Regions from separate parts of the Micromonospora sp. NPDC047465 genome, predicted to be linked through region 3. Evidence: riboswitches for the same ligand, from Rfam matches in the RefSeq annotation. Region 3 holds a riboswitch; each other region holds the start of a gene.

Region 1 (4,048 bases), on a different contig from region 3:
CACCTTCATCGACTCCGTCGGCATCAGCGCGATGGTCGCCGGCTTCCAGACCGCCGAGGTGAGCGGCGTCAAGCTCGTCGTCACCGAGCCGAGCCGGTTCGTGCACCGGCAGCTCTGGGTGACCGGCCTGCTCGGCCTCTTCGGCGCCCCCGAGCCCTACTACGCCGGCGCGCCCGCCCCCGAGGTCCTCCCCGGCGCCTGACCCGCCGGCAGGGGTCCCGCCGGTGACCCGTTGGCGTCAGTCCTCGCCGAGGCCCGACAGGTCGATGTCGGCTGCCTCGGTGGCCGCGCGGATCGCCGTCCCGGAGGCGTAGCCGTAGGCCAGGCTGGGCAGGTCGCTGCCCGGCTGCACCTGTCGACGACCGACCGGGCGGATCGACGGCCGGGATCCGCGCGCGGAGCGGCACACCGTTGCCAGCGCGCCGCCGGTGCGCGACGATCGGGCGACGGCGACGGTGGGGAGACGGCGTGATCAGGCGGGATTCCTTCAGCTACACCGTCCAGGCGCGCTGCTCGCTCGCCGACGCCGCGGGGTTGCTCGCGGACCCGGCCCGGCAGCAGGACCTGCACCCGCTGATCGCCCGGGTCCGCCGGGTGTCGCCCCGTCGCGGCGCGCGGGCCAGCTACCTCATCACCGACCGGCTGGCCGTCGGGCCGCTGCGCCTGCCGGTCACCTACCGGGCCGACGTCCTGGTCGACGGGCCGGACGAGATCGTCACCGTGGCCCGGCAGTGGCCGGCCACCACGGTGCGCAACCGGACCCGACTGCGGGCCGAGCCGGACGGCGTGGTCCGGATCGACGTCGAGATCACCCTTGCCGCGCCGGTCCCGCTCTTCGGCTACGCCTTCCGCCAGGCGCGTGCGGCCCACCTGGGGCTGGCGGCCCGGCTCGGCGTCGCCCTCGGCGGGCACCCGCCGGAGTCACCGCCCGGCTGAGCCGGGCATCGACGACACGGCGAGATCCCCGGCCGTCGGCCGGGAAGGTGGCGGCGGGAAGGCGGTCGGCCCCGGTGACCCGCTCGCGGGTCACCGGGGCCGGGGCGTCAGTAGACCGACAGGTGCACGTGGTTGGTGTGGTCGCTGGACGGGTCGCCGTTGGCCCCGCTGTACGACTTCCAGCCGCTGCTGGGGAGCCAGATCTGCCTGTACCAGATCACGTAGAGCACGGCGAGCCGGTCGGCGTTCTTGACGAAGTACGCCGCCAGGTTGTTGCCGTACGTCCTGTCGCCGCCGGTGGCGTCGCCGCCGAACCCGCTCTTCTGTGCCGCGAAGTCGCAGGCCCGGCCCTTCGGGTGCTCGCCGGAGCCGCCGGGGCGGTAGCAGGAGACGTAGCGGGTGAAGCCGGCCGCCTTGGCCTGGTTGAGCGCGTGCAGGGTGCGCGGGGTGATGCAGCCGTTGGCGGGGGTGGGGTCGTTGACGCTGCACGACTCGGACGGCCAGGACCCGTCGGAGTTGCGCGGCGCCGGCTTCGCCGTCGCGGTGGAGCTGCCGCCCGGCCCGCCGCCACTCGCCTGCGACCGGTTGGCGACCGTCAGCGCCCGCTCTGCCTGCTCCTTGCGCTTGGCCATCACCGTGACCTGCTTGCGCTGTTCCCGGATCTCGCCGTCCAGGGCGAGCTTGGTGCGGGTGGCCTGGTCCCGGGTCTCCTGGAGCTCGCGGAGCGCCCGGTCCTCGTTGGCGGCCACCGCGTCGAGGGCGGCGGCCCGGTCCATGAAGCCGTCCGGCGAGCTGCTGTTGAGCAGGGCGGACACCACCCCCAGCCGGCCGGTCCGGTAGGCCACTCCGGCGATCTCGCCGACCTTGCTGTTCCGCTCGGTCAGCTCGCTCTCGGTCGTCTTGAGCTGCGCGGCGAGCTGCTGCTGCCGCTTGACCGACGTGTCCAGCGCCCGCTTGGCGTCCAGGTAGCCCTTGCTGGCGGCTTCGAGCTGGGCCCGCAGGGCGGGCGTGCCGCCCTCCTGGTCCTGGCCGGGGGCCGCGGCGAGCAGTCCGGCCCGGGAGGCGGCCGCCGCGGGGGCGGTGGTGACCGGGGCGACCGCGGCGCCGAGGGCGAGCGTCGCGGCGATCAGGGCCGCCAACCGGGCGGCGCGTCGTCGTACAGGTGCCATCACTGGCATACACGTGTCCTTCCGTCAGCCGCCGACCGGGTTAGCTGACGGGTTCGGGACGGAAGATCCCTACCGCTGACGCGGATGCACCCCACGAACATGGTTCCCCGGTTCGCCCCGCCGGGCGATTAGGCGGCGGCCACCGCCGGCACCGGTGGGTGCCGCCTGGCGGAGGCCGGAACCGAGCCTACCGGTGCCGGTGTGACTGGTGCAGCGCACGTGACTGAGGGTGCCTGTCCGCTTACCGTCAAATCCGACATAAGTCAACAATACTCTCCCAGATTTAAGGCTGTGCTCATTACCACTCAACCGACCCGCAGGCCCCGGGAGACGCCCCCGGCTCGATCTGCAACGTCGCGTGCTCGATCTGGAAGTCCTCGTGCAGGGCCGTCCGGGCCGCGGTGAGCACCGCGCCGACCTCGGCGCCGGGCTCCATCGTCAGGTGCGCCGAGGCCACCTCCATCCCGGAGGTCAGCGTCCAGACGTGCAGGTCGTGCACCTCGGCCACGCCGGGCACGGCGGCCAGCCGGTCGTGCACCCTGGTGACCTCGAGGTGCTCCGGCGCGGCCTGCACCAGGATGCGCAGCGCGGCGCGCCCGAGCCGCCAGGTGCGGGGCAGGATGAACATCCCGATCGCCACCGCGACCACCGGGTCCGCCCACCACCAGTCGGTGACGGCGATCAGCAGGGCCGCGCCGATCACGCCGAGTGAGCCCAGCAGGTCGCCCAGCACCTCCAGGTACGCGCCCTGCATGTTGATGCTCTCCTTCGCCCCGGACCGCAGCAGGGCGAAGGCGGCCACGTTGGCGAGCAGGCCGAGCACGGCGACCGCGAGCATCGGGCCGGCGAGGACCTCCGGCGGGTCGCCGAACCGGCGTACGGCCTCGACGACCACGTAGACCGCGACGCCGGAGAGCAGCACGGCGTTGGCCAGAGCGGCCAGCACCTCCAGCCGGTAGAGGCCGAAGGTGCGCTGCGGGTCCGCGCCGGCGCGCCGGGTCGCGGTGATCGCCGCGAGCGCCATGCCGATGCCGAGCACGTCGGTGAACATGTGCCCGGCGTCGCTCAGCAGAGCCAGCGAGCCGGTGCGGAAGGCGGCCACCGCCTCCACCACCATCAGGGCGCCGAGCAGCGCGAACGCCGCCCAGAGGCGGCCCCGGTGGCGGTGCGCGGCATTCGCGACCGACCCGTGGTGGTGGTCATGACCTGCGCCCACGCGCCCACCTTCCGTCACCTGTCCGGACCCGGTTCAATCTATGCTCACATCGCAATATGTGCAAGTGACTGCCGGCGGCGGCCGGGACGACTCAGCCGGTCGGGTCGACGGTGGTCAGCCGCTGGGTGGCCCGCGACAGCGCGACGTAGAGCGTCCGTACGCCCGAACCCGGGTCGGCCCGGATCTCGCCCGGGGCGACCAGGACCACGCCGTCGTACTCCATGCCCTTGGCCTCCAGGCTGGTCACCACCTGCAGGCGCGGCGCGCCCAGGCCGCCCAGCCACCCGGCCACCTCGTCCCGGCGGGGCACCGGGGTGATCACGCCCACGGTGCCCTCCACCTCGGCCAGCAGCGCCGTGGCCGCCGTCACCACGGCCGTCTCCAGCTCCGCCGGCGGCACCACCAGCTCGACCGGGTCGACGCCGGTGGAACGCACCGCCCTGGGCAGCGGGAGTTCCGGGTGCAGCCGGCGGATCTCGGCCGCCGCCACCGCGAAGATCTCCGCCGAGTTGCGGTAGTTCGTGGTCAGGGTGAAGTGGTGCCGCTTGCGCCGGCCCAGCGCCTGGTCCCGGGCGCGGGTCAGCTCCTCCGGGTCGCCGGTCCACGCCGTCTGCGCCGGGTCGCCCACCACCGTCCACGAGGCCAGCCGTCCGCGCCGGCCGATCATGCGCCACTGCATCGGCGAGACGTCCTGCGACTCGTCGACCACGACGTGCGCGTACTCCCG
Region 2 (4,048 bases), on a different contig from region 3:
GGTGGGTGGCGCGGTGGGCCGCGCGGCTGCTGACCGGCCTCGCCGTCGCGGTCGCGTTCGCCGTCGGCGCCGGGGCTCTTCCCGCCGCCGCCTCGGCCCAGGCCGGAGTGCCGTCGACCGACACCTGGGCGCCCCCGGCTCACGCCTGGGCGCCCCCGGCCCCGGCGCTCCCCGTCACGCTGGCACCCGCCGACCCACCCGTGGCCGTCGCCGACCACCGCGTCGTCGCCGACGATGCCGCCGTCGACCGGGCCGCCACCGGCCCCGGCCAACCCGCCGCTCCGGCCGACCCGGGCGCAGCCGCCGGGGCCGTCACCGTCGGCCCGGTCCCCGCGCCGGTCGGGCACACCCCGGGGACGGTCGGCCCCCGGGGCCCACCGCACGTCTGATCCGCACCGCCCCGCGGGGCACGCGCGCCCCGCGACCGCACCCGCCGCAACGGCGTAGGAAGGGCCTCTTCCGCTATCGCAGGCGTTGACGAAGGTGCCCGTCCTCCGCTCTCCACCACCCGCACCCGTCCCGGCGGCGGGACGTGGCACCGCCGCGCCCCGCCACCCGGCGCCGCGTGCGCCCCGCTGCCGCACTCGCTCCCCGTGAGGTGCCGACCATGGAGACCGTCGTCTACCAGTTCCTGATCGAGGTGCCGCGGGCCGCCGCCATCTGGTCCGCCCTGCTCCTGCTGGCCCTGACCGTGCTCGCGGTGCTGGTCGCCCGCCCCGAGCGGGTCCGTCCCGCCGACGAGCCGGTCGCCCCGCCCGCGGTCGACCCTGCGGCGGAGGCCGCCGACCTGCGCCGCTACGCCGAGGAGGTGGCCGTCGCGGCGGGCCGGGCCGCCCGCACCGCCCGGCGGCGGCGGGCCGACTGGCTCGCCGCGCAGGAGGAGGCCGACCGGGCCTGGCGGGCGTACGACGAGGCGGAGACCGCCGCCCGCCGCTTCACCGGGGCCGCCGCCCTGCCCGCCCCGCGCACCCCGCGCACGCCCGCCGAGTACGCCGCCCGCGAGCGCTGGCTGCACCAGGCGGCGGTGGCGGCCCACTGGCGCGGCGACCTCTCCACCCGCCAACTCCGCGAGGTGTTCGGCCGCCGGGCCGGCTGGGATCCCCGCCGACACCCGGTCGAGCAGGAGATCGCGCTGGCCCGGGCGGTACGCGACGCGAGGCGGGCCGAGCACCGGGCCGCCGCCGAGCGGGAACGGTTGGCGTGGCGGGACGCCGACCTGGCCGCCGAGGCGGCGCGGGCCCTGGCCGGGGAGGCGTACGCCGCAGCGGTCCGGCTCCGGCCGGGCCGGCTCCCGGCGGCCCGGCCGGTCTCCGCCGGGCGTCGGCCCGCGCTCGCCGCGCGGTGGCGGCCCGCGCGGGTGGGCTGAACCGCCGGGCGTCGGCCCGCGCTCGCCGTGCGGTGGCGGCCCGCGCGGGTGGGCTGAACCGCCGGGGCAATTTCGTGACGCCGGTCATAGCGGTGCCGAACCGGTCATCCGGCACGGCCCGGCCGATTCCCGCCGACGATTCCGCGCCGATGTCCGCCGCTCGTCCGGTTGTCGACGCAAGGTGCGTCAGGAAACGGTCGTCCCATTGAGTCACGTCAGTGCCGAACTGACCGCAAAAAAAGTCTCTCGATCAAGGTTTAAGCAGGTGGGAGCGGGTTGGCAGGGCGCGGGCCGGCCAGTAGTGTCGGCCCGTCCGGTGCGGTACCCGATCGCAAGAGGCGACGCCGCGCCGACCCGCCTAATCGTGAACAGGCGAGCCGGGGACCCAGTGCAACATCGGGGTGAATCCGCGGGCCACGGCCCGCGGTAGGGCGTTCTTCCCGCCCGAGTCCGTCAGCTAACCCGGTCGGCGGCGTCGGAAGGAGTTCCATCCCCGTGCAGCACCCACCCGCCCCCCGGTCGTTCCGGCGCCTCCACGGCGCCGCGGTGCCCGCGCTCGCCCGGCCGCACGCCGCGAGCTGACCCACCGGTCACCGCCCGTCGCCCGGCATCCCGGGCGCATCCCCTGAGTGGTCCACCACCGCCGGACGCCGTCCGCGCGGTCGGTCCCCCCTGCGCGGACCGGCGGCCGCTCACCCCCCGAGCCCGTGGAGGAAACCGTGAAGCACCACCTCAAGCGACAGCTCCGTCGCCTCACGTCCGAGCGTCCGTACCAGGTGGCCGCCGCGTCGGCCGCGGCGCTCGTGCTCGCGTCGGGCACCGGCGCGCTGCTGGCCGGCACCGACGAGGCGCCCGCCGCCGCACAGGCCCCGGTGGCCGTGAGCGAGCTGCGGGACGGCACCGTCGCCTCGCGTGGCGACGCCCGCGTCGCGGCGGCCCCGTCGACCGGCGCCCCGGCCGCGTCCAGCGCCGCTCCGTCGGCCAGCGCCACCAGCGCCGCCCCGAACCCGGACCTGACCCGCAAGCCGGAGCCGCCGAAGCCGCCGAAGGCGAAGTCCCTGGACTACGACTACCAGGCCCAGACCACCTTCTACAACTGCGGTCCGGCCGCCGTCCGGCACGCCCTCAGCGCCGCCGGCATCGCGCGCAGCCAGGACGCCCTCGGTGCCCAGCTGGGCACCGACGAGATGGGCACCGACTCGGCCGAGGACACCACCCGGGTGCTGAACGCGACGGTGAAGGGTGACCCGTACCGGACCCGGATGATCCCGGGCGGTGCCGCGACCCCGGCGCAGATGGACCAGCTCCAGGCCGACGTGGTCGCCGCCATCACGGACGGGCGGGGCGTCGTGGTGAACGTCGCCGGCAGCGCCACGGACACCGACGGCGGCTGGCACTCGTTCCCCGGCGGCCACTACATCGCCGTCGTGGGCTACCAGGACGAGGGCCGGCTGGTGAAGATCGCCGACTCGGCGAACCCGGCGACCGCCTCGTACTGGATGTCCACCATCGCCCTGGCGAACTGGGCCGCCACCCGCGGCTACTCCGCCTGAGAAAGACACCCGTCGGGCGTCGGCTCCCCACCCCGGGAGCCGGCGCCCGATGTCGTCTCCGGGTCACGGCCCTCGCCGGGGCGTACGGCGGGTGGCACACTGCGGCCTATGGTCGATGAATCGGGTGACCGGGACGGCCGGCGCGTCCTGCTGCTGCTGCACGGCATGGGCGCGACCGGGGACGTGTGGCTGCCCTGGGCGCCGCTGCTGGAGCGCCGGTGGGCGGGGCGGTGGCTGGCGCCGGACCTCGCCGGCCACGGCTGGTCGCCGCCGCTGCCGGCGTACTCGTTCGCCGGGCTGGCCGACCGGATCGCCGCGGGGCTCGCGGCGGGGGACCGGCTCGTCGTGCTGGGGCACTCCCTCGGCGGCGTGGTCGGGCTGGCGCTGGCCGCCCGCCGCGCCGGGCTGCCGGTCGACGCCGTGGTCGGGCTCGGCATCAAGGCAGTCTGGTCCCCGGCCGAGCTGGCGAAGGCCAGGGAGTTGGCCGCCCGACCGGTGACCTGGTTCGCCAGCCGGGACGAGGCGGCCCGCCGGTACCTGCGGGTGGCCGGCCTGACCGGGCTCTTCGCGCCGGACCACCCCGTGGTCGAGGCCGGGCTGCGGCAGGTCGACGGCCGCTGGCGGCTGGCGATGGACCCCGCCGCGTTCGGGGTGGGGGAGCCGGACCTGCCGACCCTGCTGGCGGCGACGGACGTGCCGGTGCTGCTGGCCCGCGGCGAGCACGACCCCATGGTCACCGACGCCCAGCTCAAGGAGCTGGGCGTGCCGGTCGCCACCCTGCCCGGCCTGGGCCACAACGCCCACGTCGAGGCCCCCGAGGCCGTCCTGGAGCTGGTCGACCCGTACCGCTGACCCGCCGGGTGCCGGCCGGTCAGGTGGTGGCGGAGAGGGTCGCCTCGTCCGGCTCGACCGGCAGGCCGGTCCCGCCGACGGCGCGCGGCGTCGGCGGGTTCCAGTCCGCGTCGAGCTGCCGCCGCGCGGCGTCCAGGAACGCCTCGGCGTACGACTCGGCCGGGAAGTCGCCCAGGTAGCGGCTCCGGGTGGCCCAGCGGGCGGCGGCGAGCGGGTCGGTGTCGAGCAGCGCGGCCAGCACCTCGTCCACGTTGGACATGTCGCGGCGCAGTACGTA
Region 3 (4,048 bases):
CCGGTCGGGTAGACCGGGGGCCCTCGTCGTGCTCGGGGACGGCCTGCGCCAGTCCGGGCGAGCGGTGGGTCAGCGGGGCGCCCCCAACGCGGAGGGCAGCACGTTCACGTCGTCCAGGTTGACGTACATGACGCGGTGGCCGAACTGGACCTGCACGTACCTGTTCTCGCCGCGGATCACCGTCCAGTCACCCGGCGACGACCCGTCGAACGTGACGGCCCGGTAGTACTCGCCGGGGAGCACCGTGCCGACGGCGTACCGCTGGCCGGCCGAGAGGGTGTACTGGAGCGGGGAGATCGGCTGGTAGGGCACGCCGGCCGGGTAGGCGGCCTGCTCCGGGTACGCCCGGCCGTAGACCGGGATGGTGGCCTTGCCGTCCTTCGGGGTCACCACGAAGCCGACGGACCACTTCGCGGTCGGCTTCGAGGCGGGGTTGTGGAACCACGCCTTCTGGCCGAGGTACCAGATCGCGGTCCAGTCCCCCCGCACCTCGGCCAGGGCGTACGTCTGCCCGGCGGAGGCCCGGGCGCCGTGGTCGGAGATGTACATGGTGTTCGGGGTGCCGTCGGGCCGCAGCGCGATGTCGTTGACCAGCGGCGCGTCGTGGCTCGGCGCGCTGTGCAGGATCACCGCGGACGAGCCGCGCAGCGGGCAGGGAGCCACCGGCGGGGGCGGGTTCGGCACGCCGGGCGGCTGCCGGTTGCAGCCGGTGAACTGCGGCTGGTTGGTGGCGAAGTCCGGGTCGATGGTGACCAGCCCCGTGTGCGGCGTGCCGGTCGACGTGAACGGCGCCTTGAGCAGGTCGAAGTAGTGCGACCAGTCCCAGTACGGGCCCGGGTCCCAGTGCATGCCGCGCACGGTCGAGGCGACGGTGCCGGGGACGTTGTCGTGACCGATGATGTGCTGCCGGTCCAGCGGGATGTTGTACCGCAGCGCCAGGTGGCGGACCAGCTTGGCGGAGGTGCGGTACATCGCCTCGGTGTACCAGGTGCCGTGTCCCGCGAAGCCCTCGTGCTCCAGGCCGATGGACTTGGCGTTCACGTACCAGTTGCCGGCGTGCCAGCCGACGTTCTTGGTCTTGATGTGCTGGGCGATGTGGCCGTCCACCGAGCGCAGGGTGTAGTGCCAGCCCACCCGCCTCGGGTCCTTGACCAGGTTGACGCTGGGCCCGAAGTAGCCCTCGGTGTCGTGGATGACGATGTACTCGATCTTCTGCTGGGCCGGCCGGTCGGCGAGGTCGTGGTTGCCGTAGTCACCCACGGTCGGGCCGTACTGCGCGTAGGGCGCCGGGATCCACTCGCAGGAGATCGTGTCGGGGCACTCCAGCCCGTCGGGCCGGGCGACCTTGCGCAGGCCCAGCCGGTCGAGCCAGGAGCGTTCCGGCTGCACCGCGCGGGCGGCGAGGGTGACGCGGTGCCCGTCGTCGGTCAGCCGGCTGTCGCCGGCACCGATGGTGGCGTACACCTCGTTGGCGAAGGCCGCCGCGGCGTCGGCGCTGTCCGCGCCGGAGTACCGGGCCACCGCGCCGTACCAGGCCGCCGGGTCCGTGTCGGCGCCGACCGGGGCGCCGATCTCCTTCTGGTACGCGGCCAGCAGCGCCGCGCCGCCCCGGATGTTGGCCGTGACGTCCGTGCGCAGCGCCTCCTCGCTGGCGCCGGTCAGCCCGGCGGCGGCGTCGAGCGTCCGCAGCGAGGCTTCGGCGGGAGGCTGGGCGGCCGGCGGCTCGTGCGCCTCGGCCAGGGACGGGCGGGAGTCGTCGCCCCGCGGGTCCTCGGTGCCCTCGTCGTGGTGGGTGCCCCCGGGCAGTGCGGCGACGTACTCCGCGTCGGTGAGGTGCATCGGTCCGAAGCCGCCGCTGGTGCTCGGCGTTCCGGCGTTGGTGTTCCAGCGGGACTGCAGGTAGGAGACTCCGAGCAGGACGCTCTCCGGCACGCCGTACTCCGCGGCCGCGGCGGCGTACTGCTGCTGCCGGTCGGTCGTCGGCGCGGCGGCGGCGGTTCCGGCGGCGGTGAGCGGCGTTGCCGCCAGGGCGGCCGCCACGGCGGCGGCCAGCAGGACGCGTCTGCTCCTCGATGTCGCTGACAGGTGCATCAGACCCCCAGGTCGGACGGGCGAATGTGGGGCCACCTTCGCCCCGGGCGCCACCTCCGGTCAATACCTTTCCATGCGTCACTTACCGAAGAAGGAAAATTTCGTCGCCCGGAGTCACGCGCTCCCACCGGCCCACACGAATACGGTGTGTCACGGCGCGATGGGTTGCGGATCGATAACGACCGTCTCTACTCTGGTCATTCGTCGGCCGGCGACAGTCCGCCCATCCGGGGCGGTAACGGTCCGACACCGCCGAGTCGCTCCCGAGCGAGCCGGGGACCCAGGTACCCGGGGTGAATCCGCAGCACCTGCGGTAGGGCGTCCCCTTCCCGCCCGAACCCGTCAGCTAACCCGGTAGGCGGTACGGGAAGAAGGAGTACGGAGCCCGGTGGCACACCATGCCCCGCGGCCACCGTCGGCACGGTCGGCGCCCGCCGGCCCGACGACGGCTGCGCCGCGCCCACGCTGGTACCGCTGCACCACCGCCCTCGCCGCCCTGGCCGCGTTCGCCGTCGTCCTGACCGGCGGCGCCACGGCGGCCCACGCCGAACCGACGGTCGCCGAGATCGAGCGCCAGATCGACGAGGACTGGAACAAGCTCGAACCGATCATCGAACGGCACAACGCCACCCGCCAGGACCTGGCCGCCAAACGCAGGCAGGCCGACGCCCTCGCCAAGCAGATCAAGCCCCTGGAACGGCAGGTCGAGCAGGCGATGGAGGAGGTCAGCGCGCTGGCCGTCCGCGCCTACAAGGGCGAGAACGTCTCCGCCGTCAACGCCCTGCTGGGCAGCCGCTCGCCCGACCAGATGGTCGGCCAGCTCGAACTGCTCGACCGGTTCGCCCAGCACCAGCAGCAGGACGTGCGGCAGGTCGCCGAGTTGCGCGACCGACTGGCCGAGAAGAAGGCCCCGCTCGACGAGATGGTCGTCCAACTCGGCCGGACGGAGGCCCAGCTCGCCGCGAAGAAGAAGCAGATCAACGCCGAGATCGACCGGCTGCAGAAGCTCCGGCTGCGGATCTACGGCAGCGGCGGCGGCGGTTCGCTGCGCCCCGCCCCCTGCCCGGCCAGCTACCCGGGTGGCGGGGCCGGCACCGCGGTCAAGTTCGCCTGCGCCCAGATCGGCAAGCCCTACGTCTCGGGCGCCGAGGGCCCGAACGCGTACGACTGCTCGGGCCTGATGCTCGCCGCCTGGGCGAAGGCCGGGGTCTCGCTGCCGCACAACGCCGCGCAGCAGCGCCGGGCCACCGCGACCGTCACCCGGGGCGAGCTGCGCCCGGGAGACCTGGTCTTCTACTACAGCGACCTGCACCACGTCGGCATGTACGTCGGCGGGGGCTGGGTGGTGCACGCCTCCCGAGCCGGGGTGCCCGTGAAGATGAAGAAGGTCGACGACGGCCCGATCCACAGTTACGGCCGCCCCGGCTGATCGGGTGAGGAACGGGCCCTTCCTGACGCACCCGCTGGCGGAAGGGCCCGCGCCTCACGGCGACCGTCGGGTCAGCGGGTCGGCCAGGTGCGCCAGTGCTGCCAGGAGCGGCTCGGAGTCGGGCCGCGCTGCCCCTGGTAGCGCGAGCCGTAGACGGCCGAGCCGTACGGGTGCTCGGCCGGCGACGAGAGCCGGAAGATGCAGAGCTGACCGATTTTCATGCCCGGCCAGAGGGTGATGGGCAGGTTGGCCACGTTGGACAGCTCCAGCGTCACGTGGCCGGAGAAGCCCGGGTCGATGAAGCCCGCGGTGGAGTGGGTGAGCAGGCCGAGCCGTCCCAGGCTCGACTTGCCCTCCAGCCGCCCGGCGAGTTGGTCGCCGAGGGAGATCACCTCCAGCGTCGAGGCGAGCACGAACTCGCCCGGGTGCAGCACGAACGGCTCGCCCTCGGGCACCTCGACCATCGACGTCAGGTCGTCCTGCTGCATCGCCGGGTCGATGTGGGTGTAGAGATGGTTGTTGAAGACC
Region 4 (4,048 bases), on a different contig from region 3:
CGCCCGCACACCGACCACGGTAGCCCCCGGGGCCGGTGCGTCCGGGGGCGACCGGCGCACCCGACGACGAATCCGCCCCGGACGAGACCGCCAGGTCGGCCACCACGGGACGGTCGACCGGCGGCACCCGGACGGTGACCGGGTTGCCGGACGGGACGGCCCGCGGCCGACACCAGCCCTCACGACCTGCGGCCGGATGTCGGGATGGCTACCATTCGGCCGGTGGCCCTCCGCACTCCGCGCCGTCCGCACCGCCGCCCCGACCGGGCGACGGTGTCGAGCGACCGCGACCGGCCGGTCCGGGCCGTCGCGGCGCGTGACCGGCCCGCCACGCCAGGGCGATCCGCCGCGGCGGTCACCCGGGCACGCCGAACCGACCGGCTCGCCGGCACGTACCCCGCCCTGGATTCGTTGGGAGACACTCGATGGGCGCCGACCACACCCGTCCCGCACCGTCCGCCCCGCCGGGGGTGCGGCGGATCCTCGTCGCGACGGTGGTGCCCCTGTTCGTCGCCACCCTGATCGCGGCCCTGCTGCTCTGGCCGTGGGACGCCCCGGACGCCGCGCCCGGCACCGATCCGCCCCGCCACCACGGCACGGTGACCCGGGTGGTGACGGAGCCGTGCCCGCCCACCCCGGAGGCGCCGGAGGGCGCCCCGGGCGCCGCGGAGGGCCCCTGCGGCACCGTGACCGTGCGCGTCGACGACGGCCCCGACGCCGGTCAGCAGGTGGAGACGCCCGTACCGGCAGGGCCGGGGGCGCCGACGGTCGCGGTCGGCGACGAGATCGTCCTGGTCCAGCTCACCGATCCCGCCGACCCCTCGGCGAGCGCCTACAACATCGCCGAACACCAGCGCGGCAAGCCGCTGCTCTGGCTGGTGGTGCTGTTCGCCGCCGCGATCGTCGCGTTCGGGCGGTGGCGGGGGCTCGCGGCGCTGGCCGGCCTGGCGGCAAGCTTCGCCATCCTGCTGACCTTCGTGCTGCCCGGCATCAGCGCCGGCAGCCCACCGCTGCTGGTCGCGGTCGTCGGCGCGGCACTGATCATGTTCGTGGTGCTCTACCTGACGCACGGGGTGACCGCGCAGACCTCGGTCGCCGTGCTCGGCACGCTGGGCAGCCTGGTCCTGACGGGCGTACTCGGCACGATCGCCACCGCGGCGACCCACCTGACCGGGTTCGGCAGCGAGGACGCCACCACGCTGTCGATGTTCCAGGCCGACGTCGACCTGCACGGCCTGCTGCTCGCCGGGATCATCATCGGCTCGCTCGGCGTGCTCGACGACGTCACCGTGACGCAGGCCGCGACGGTCACCGAGCTGGCGCACGCCAACCCGGGGCTGTCCCGGATGCAGCTGTACCGGGCGGCGACCCGGGTCGGCCGCGCGCACATCGCCTCGACGGTGAACACCATCGTGCTGGCGTACGCCGGGGCCTCGCTGCCGGTGCTGCTCCTGCTGACCGCCGACTCCCGGGCGGTGAGCCAGATCCTGACCAGCGAGTTCCTGGCCCAGGAGATCGTCCGCAGCGCGGTCGCCACCCTGGGCCTGATCGCCGCCGTGCCGCTGACCACCGGGCTCGCGGCCGTGGTGACCACGGCCGGCCGGCGCGGCGGCGAGTCAGCCGACCGCGGCGCACCCCCGACGCCGCCGGCTCCCCGGCCGGCGGCCGACCGCTCCGAGGCGCTGGAGGCCCTCAGCGGGCTGCGCGCCGGAAACGCCCCCTCCGCCGCCCCCGCCGCGTGGCCCGACCGCGACGGGAGCACGGACACCGCATGGTGAAACTCCTCAGCGTGACCGATCAGGACGTCCCGCCTGATAAACGCGTCACTGGTCACCCTCCGCCGCTACGAAATAACGCATTTAGTCGGCTTAGGGACGTAGATCCCCGGCAGGGCTCTCGGGTAACCTCGCTGCCGGTCACCGCCGAAGGCGCGCAGCGGCGCCTGCGGTGCCGCCGCCCAATCGCCGCCAGGCGAGCCGGGGACCCAGGTACGTGGGGTGAATCCGCGACAGCGGTAGGGGCCACTTCCGCCCCGAACCCGTCAGCTAACCCGGTCGGCGGTCGACGGAAGGGAAAAATGTGACGGCACCCCTACGCCGCTGGTTGACCCCTGTGGTGGCCGTGATCGCCGCCCTGGCCGTCTTCGCCGGGCCCCTCCCGGCGGCGGCCGCACCCACCCCACCGCCCCAGCCCTCCGGCCACGGGGACGACGAGCCCAAGCTGCTCAACGACTTGATCGAGGCGCGGAACCGCAACTACGTCCAGGCCAAGGCGAAGCTCGCGAAGTCGAAGAAGCGCCAACTGGAACTGGCCCTGGAGGTCGACCGGGCGCAGGCCGACCTGGCAGCGCTGGCCCCACAGGTGAGCCAGATCGCCGCCCAGTCCTACCGGACCGGGCGGATCGGCGCGGTGTCGATGCTGCTGGACACCGCCAGCCCCGACTCGTTCGTCAAGCGCGCCGCCGCCCTCGACGAGCTGAACCTGGTCAACTCCAAGAAGCTCGCCGAGGTGAACGCGGTCAAGAACCGCGCCGAGCAGGCCAAGCTGGCACTCGACGCCGAGGTTCGCGAGCAGACGAAGCTGACCAACGAGATGGCCCGCGGCAAGCGCGAGGCGGAGAAGGCGCTCGCACTGGTCGGCGGCAGGGGCCTGACCAGCGGCAAGGTGGTCGCCACCTCGCCGGTGGCCCGGATGGCACCGGGTCGTACTGCCGACGGCGACTGGAAGCCCTTGTCCTGCACCGAGAACGACCCCACCACCTCCGGCTGCATCACCGCACGCACGCTGCACATGTACAAGGAGGTCAAGCGGGCCGGCTTCAACCGCTTCGTCGGCTGTTACCGCTCCGGCGGGCCGTACGAGCATCCGAAGGGCCGGGCCTGCGACTGGTCGCTGCAGCGGAGCGGCTTCTCGCCCTGGCACAACGACGACACCTACATGTACGGCAACAACCTGACCGCGTTCCTGGTTCGCAACGCCGACCGGCTCGGCATCTACTACGTGATCTGGAACCGGCAGATCTGGTTCCCGGCGACCGGCTGGAAGTCCTACAGCGGCCCGTCGAACCATACGGACCACGTGCACGTGTCGCTGCTCTGACCGCAGCCAACGACAGGGCCGCCCCGCAGTCGCGGGGCGGCCCTGTCGGCGTCTGTCGCCGTGTCGGGTCCACGGCCCGTGGTCGCCCGTGGCCCTGCCGGCGTCCGTGGCCCTGCCGGCGTCCGTGGCCCTGCCGGCGTCCGTGGCCCTCGTCGGCGGGCGTCTGTAGCCCTCGTCGGCGGGCGCTTGTGGCCCTCGTGAGCGGGCGTCGGGCGGCCGGGCCGGGCCGGGCGAGCGCGGGAACCGGTCAGGCGAGGGCGGCGCTGGCGGCCGGCTGTGCCCCGTCGACCGCGCCCGGCCCGGTGGGCGCGGCGGCGACCCCCCGAGCCTCGCCGGGTACGGCGGTGACCGCCCGCGCCTCGCCGGCGGCCAGCCGGTACGACATGCCCACGACGGCGCAGCGCCCGGCGGCCACCTCGGCGGCGAGCACGGCCGACCTGTCCAGCATCGCCTCGACGGTCTGCGCGATGTGGATGTCGACGATCCGGTCGATGTCGTCCACGCCCTCGGCGGCGGCGCGGCGCAGGCTGGGCACCACGGCGTCCACCACGGCGCACAGGTGCCCGGCCGGGGGCGTGCCGGTGGTGTCCGCCGCGCGGGCCGCCTGGACGGCCCCGCAGGAGTCGTGCCCGAGGACCACCACCAGCGGCGTGCGCAGGACCGTCACGGCGTACTCGACGCTGCCCAGCACCTCGGGGCCGACCGTGTGCCCGGCGGTGCGCACCACGAAGAGGTCGCCGAGGCCGCGGTCAAAGATGATCTCCGCAGCGAGCCGGGAGTCGGAGCAGCCGACGATCACCGCGAACGGGTGCTGCCCGTCCGCGACCGCGGCACGATGCCCGGCGTCCTGGTTGGGGTGGCGTGGGGTGCCGGTGACGAACCGGCGGTTGCCGGCCTGCAACTCGGCGAACGCCTGCTCCGGGTCGCCGGGAGTGGGGAGCGCGTCCCG

The links. Region 3 has a riboswitch for cyclic di-AMP ahead of ABZ793_RS01190 (NlpC/P60 family protein). Riboswitches for the same ligand answer to the same signal wherever they lie in the genome.
Region 1: linked by a shared signal. The riboswitch ahead of ABZ793_RS02735 (hypothetical protein) and the one ahead of ABZ793_RS01190 (NlpC/P60 family protein) in region 3 are both predicted to bind cyclic di-AMP.
Region 2: linked by a shared signal. The riboswitch ahead of ABZ793_RS04490 (C39 family peptidase) and the one ahead of ABZ793_RS01190 (NlpC/P60 family protein) in region 3 are both predicted to bind cyclic di-AMP.
Region 4: linked by a shared signal. The riboswitch ahead of ABZ793_RS06870 (hypothetical protein) and the one ahead of ABZ793_RS01190 (NlpC/P60 family protein) in region 3 are both predicted to bind cyclic di-AMP.

Annotation. Positions count from the first base shown of each region.
Region 1 covers NZ_JBEYTP010000002.1:96,619-100,666, forward strand. The annotation lists gene ABZ793_RS02725 (STAS domain-containing protein) at 1-202, shown strand, start outside; gene ABZ793_RS02730 (SRPBCC family protein) at 469-936, shown strand; gene ABZ793_RS02735 (hypothetical protein) at 1,044-2,105, opposite strand; cyclic di-AMP (ydaO/yuaA leader) riboswitch at 2,119-2,250, opposite strand; gene ABZ793_RS02740 (cation diffusion facilitator family transporter) at 2,404-3,321, opposite strand; gene ABZ793_RS02745 (AAA family ATPase) at 3,413-4,048, opposite strand, start outside.
Region 2 covers NZ_JBEYTP010000003.1:99,576-103,623, forward strand. The annotation lists gene ABZ793_RS04480 (hypothetical protein) at 1-389, shown strand, start outside; gene ABZ793_RS04485 (hypothetical protein) at 608-1,366, shown strand; cyclic di-AMP (ydaO/yuaA leader) riboswitch at 1,712-1,853, shown strand; gene ABZ793_RS04490 (C39 family peptidase) at 2,074-2,919, shown strand; gene ABZ793_RS04495 (alpha/beta hydrolase) at 3,028-3,771, shown strand; gene ABZ793_RS04500 (CDP-glycerol glycerophosphotransferase family protein) at 3,791-4,048, opposite strand, start outside.
Region 3 covers NZ_JBEYTP010000001.1:229,886-233,933, reverse strand. The annotation lists gene ABZ793_RS01195 (peptidoglycan recognition family protein) at 70-2,091, opposite strand; cyclic di-AMP (ydaO/yuaA leader) riboswitch at 2,332-2,467, shown strand; gene ABZ793_RS01190 (NlpC/P60 family protein) at 2,480-3,520, shown strand; gene dcd (dCTP deaminase) at 3,592-4,048, opposite strand, start outside.
Region 4 covers NZ_JBEYTP010000004.1:256,576-260,623, reverse strand. The annotation lists gene ABZ793_RS06880 (hypothetical protein) at 1-9, opposite strand, end outside; gene ABZ793_RS06875 (YibE/F family protein) at 426-1,778, shown strand; cyclic di-AMP (ydaO/yuaA leader) riboswitch at 1,945-2,076, shown strand; gene ABZ793_RS06870 (hypothetical protein) at 2,080-3,099, shown strand; gene ABZ793_RS06865 (carbonic anhydrase) at 3,347-4,048, opposite strand, start outside.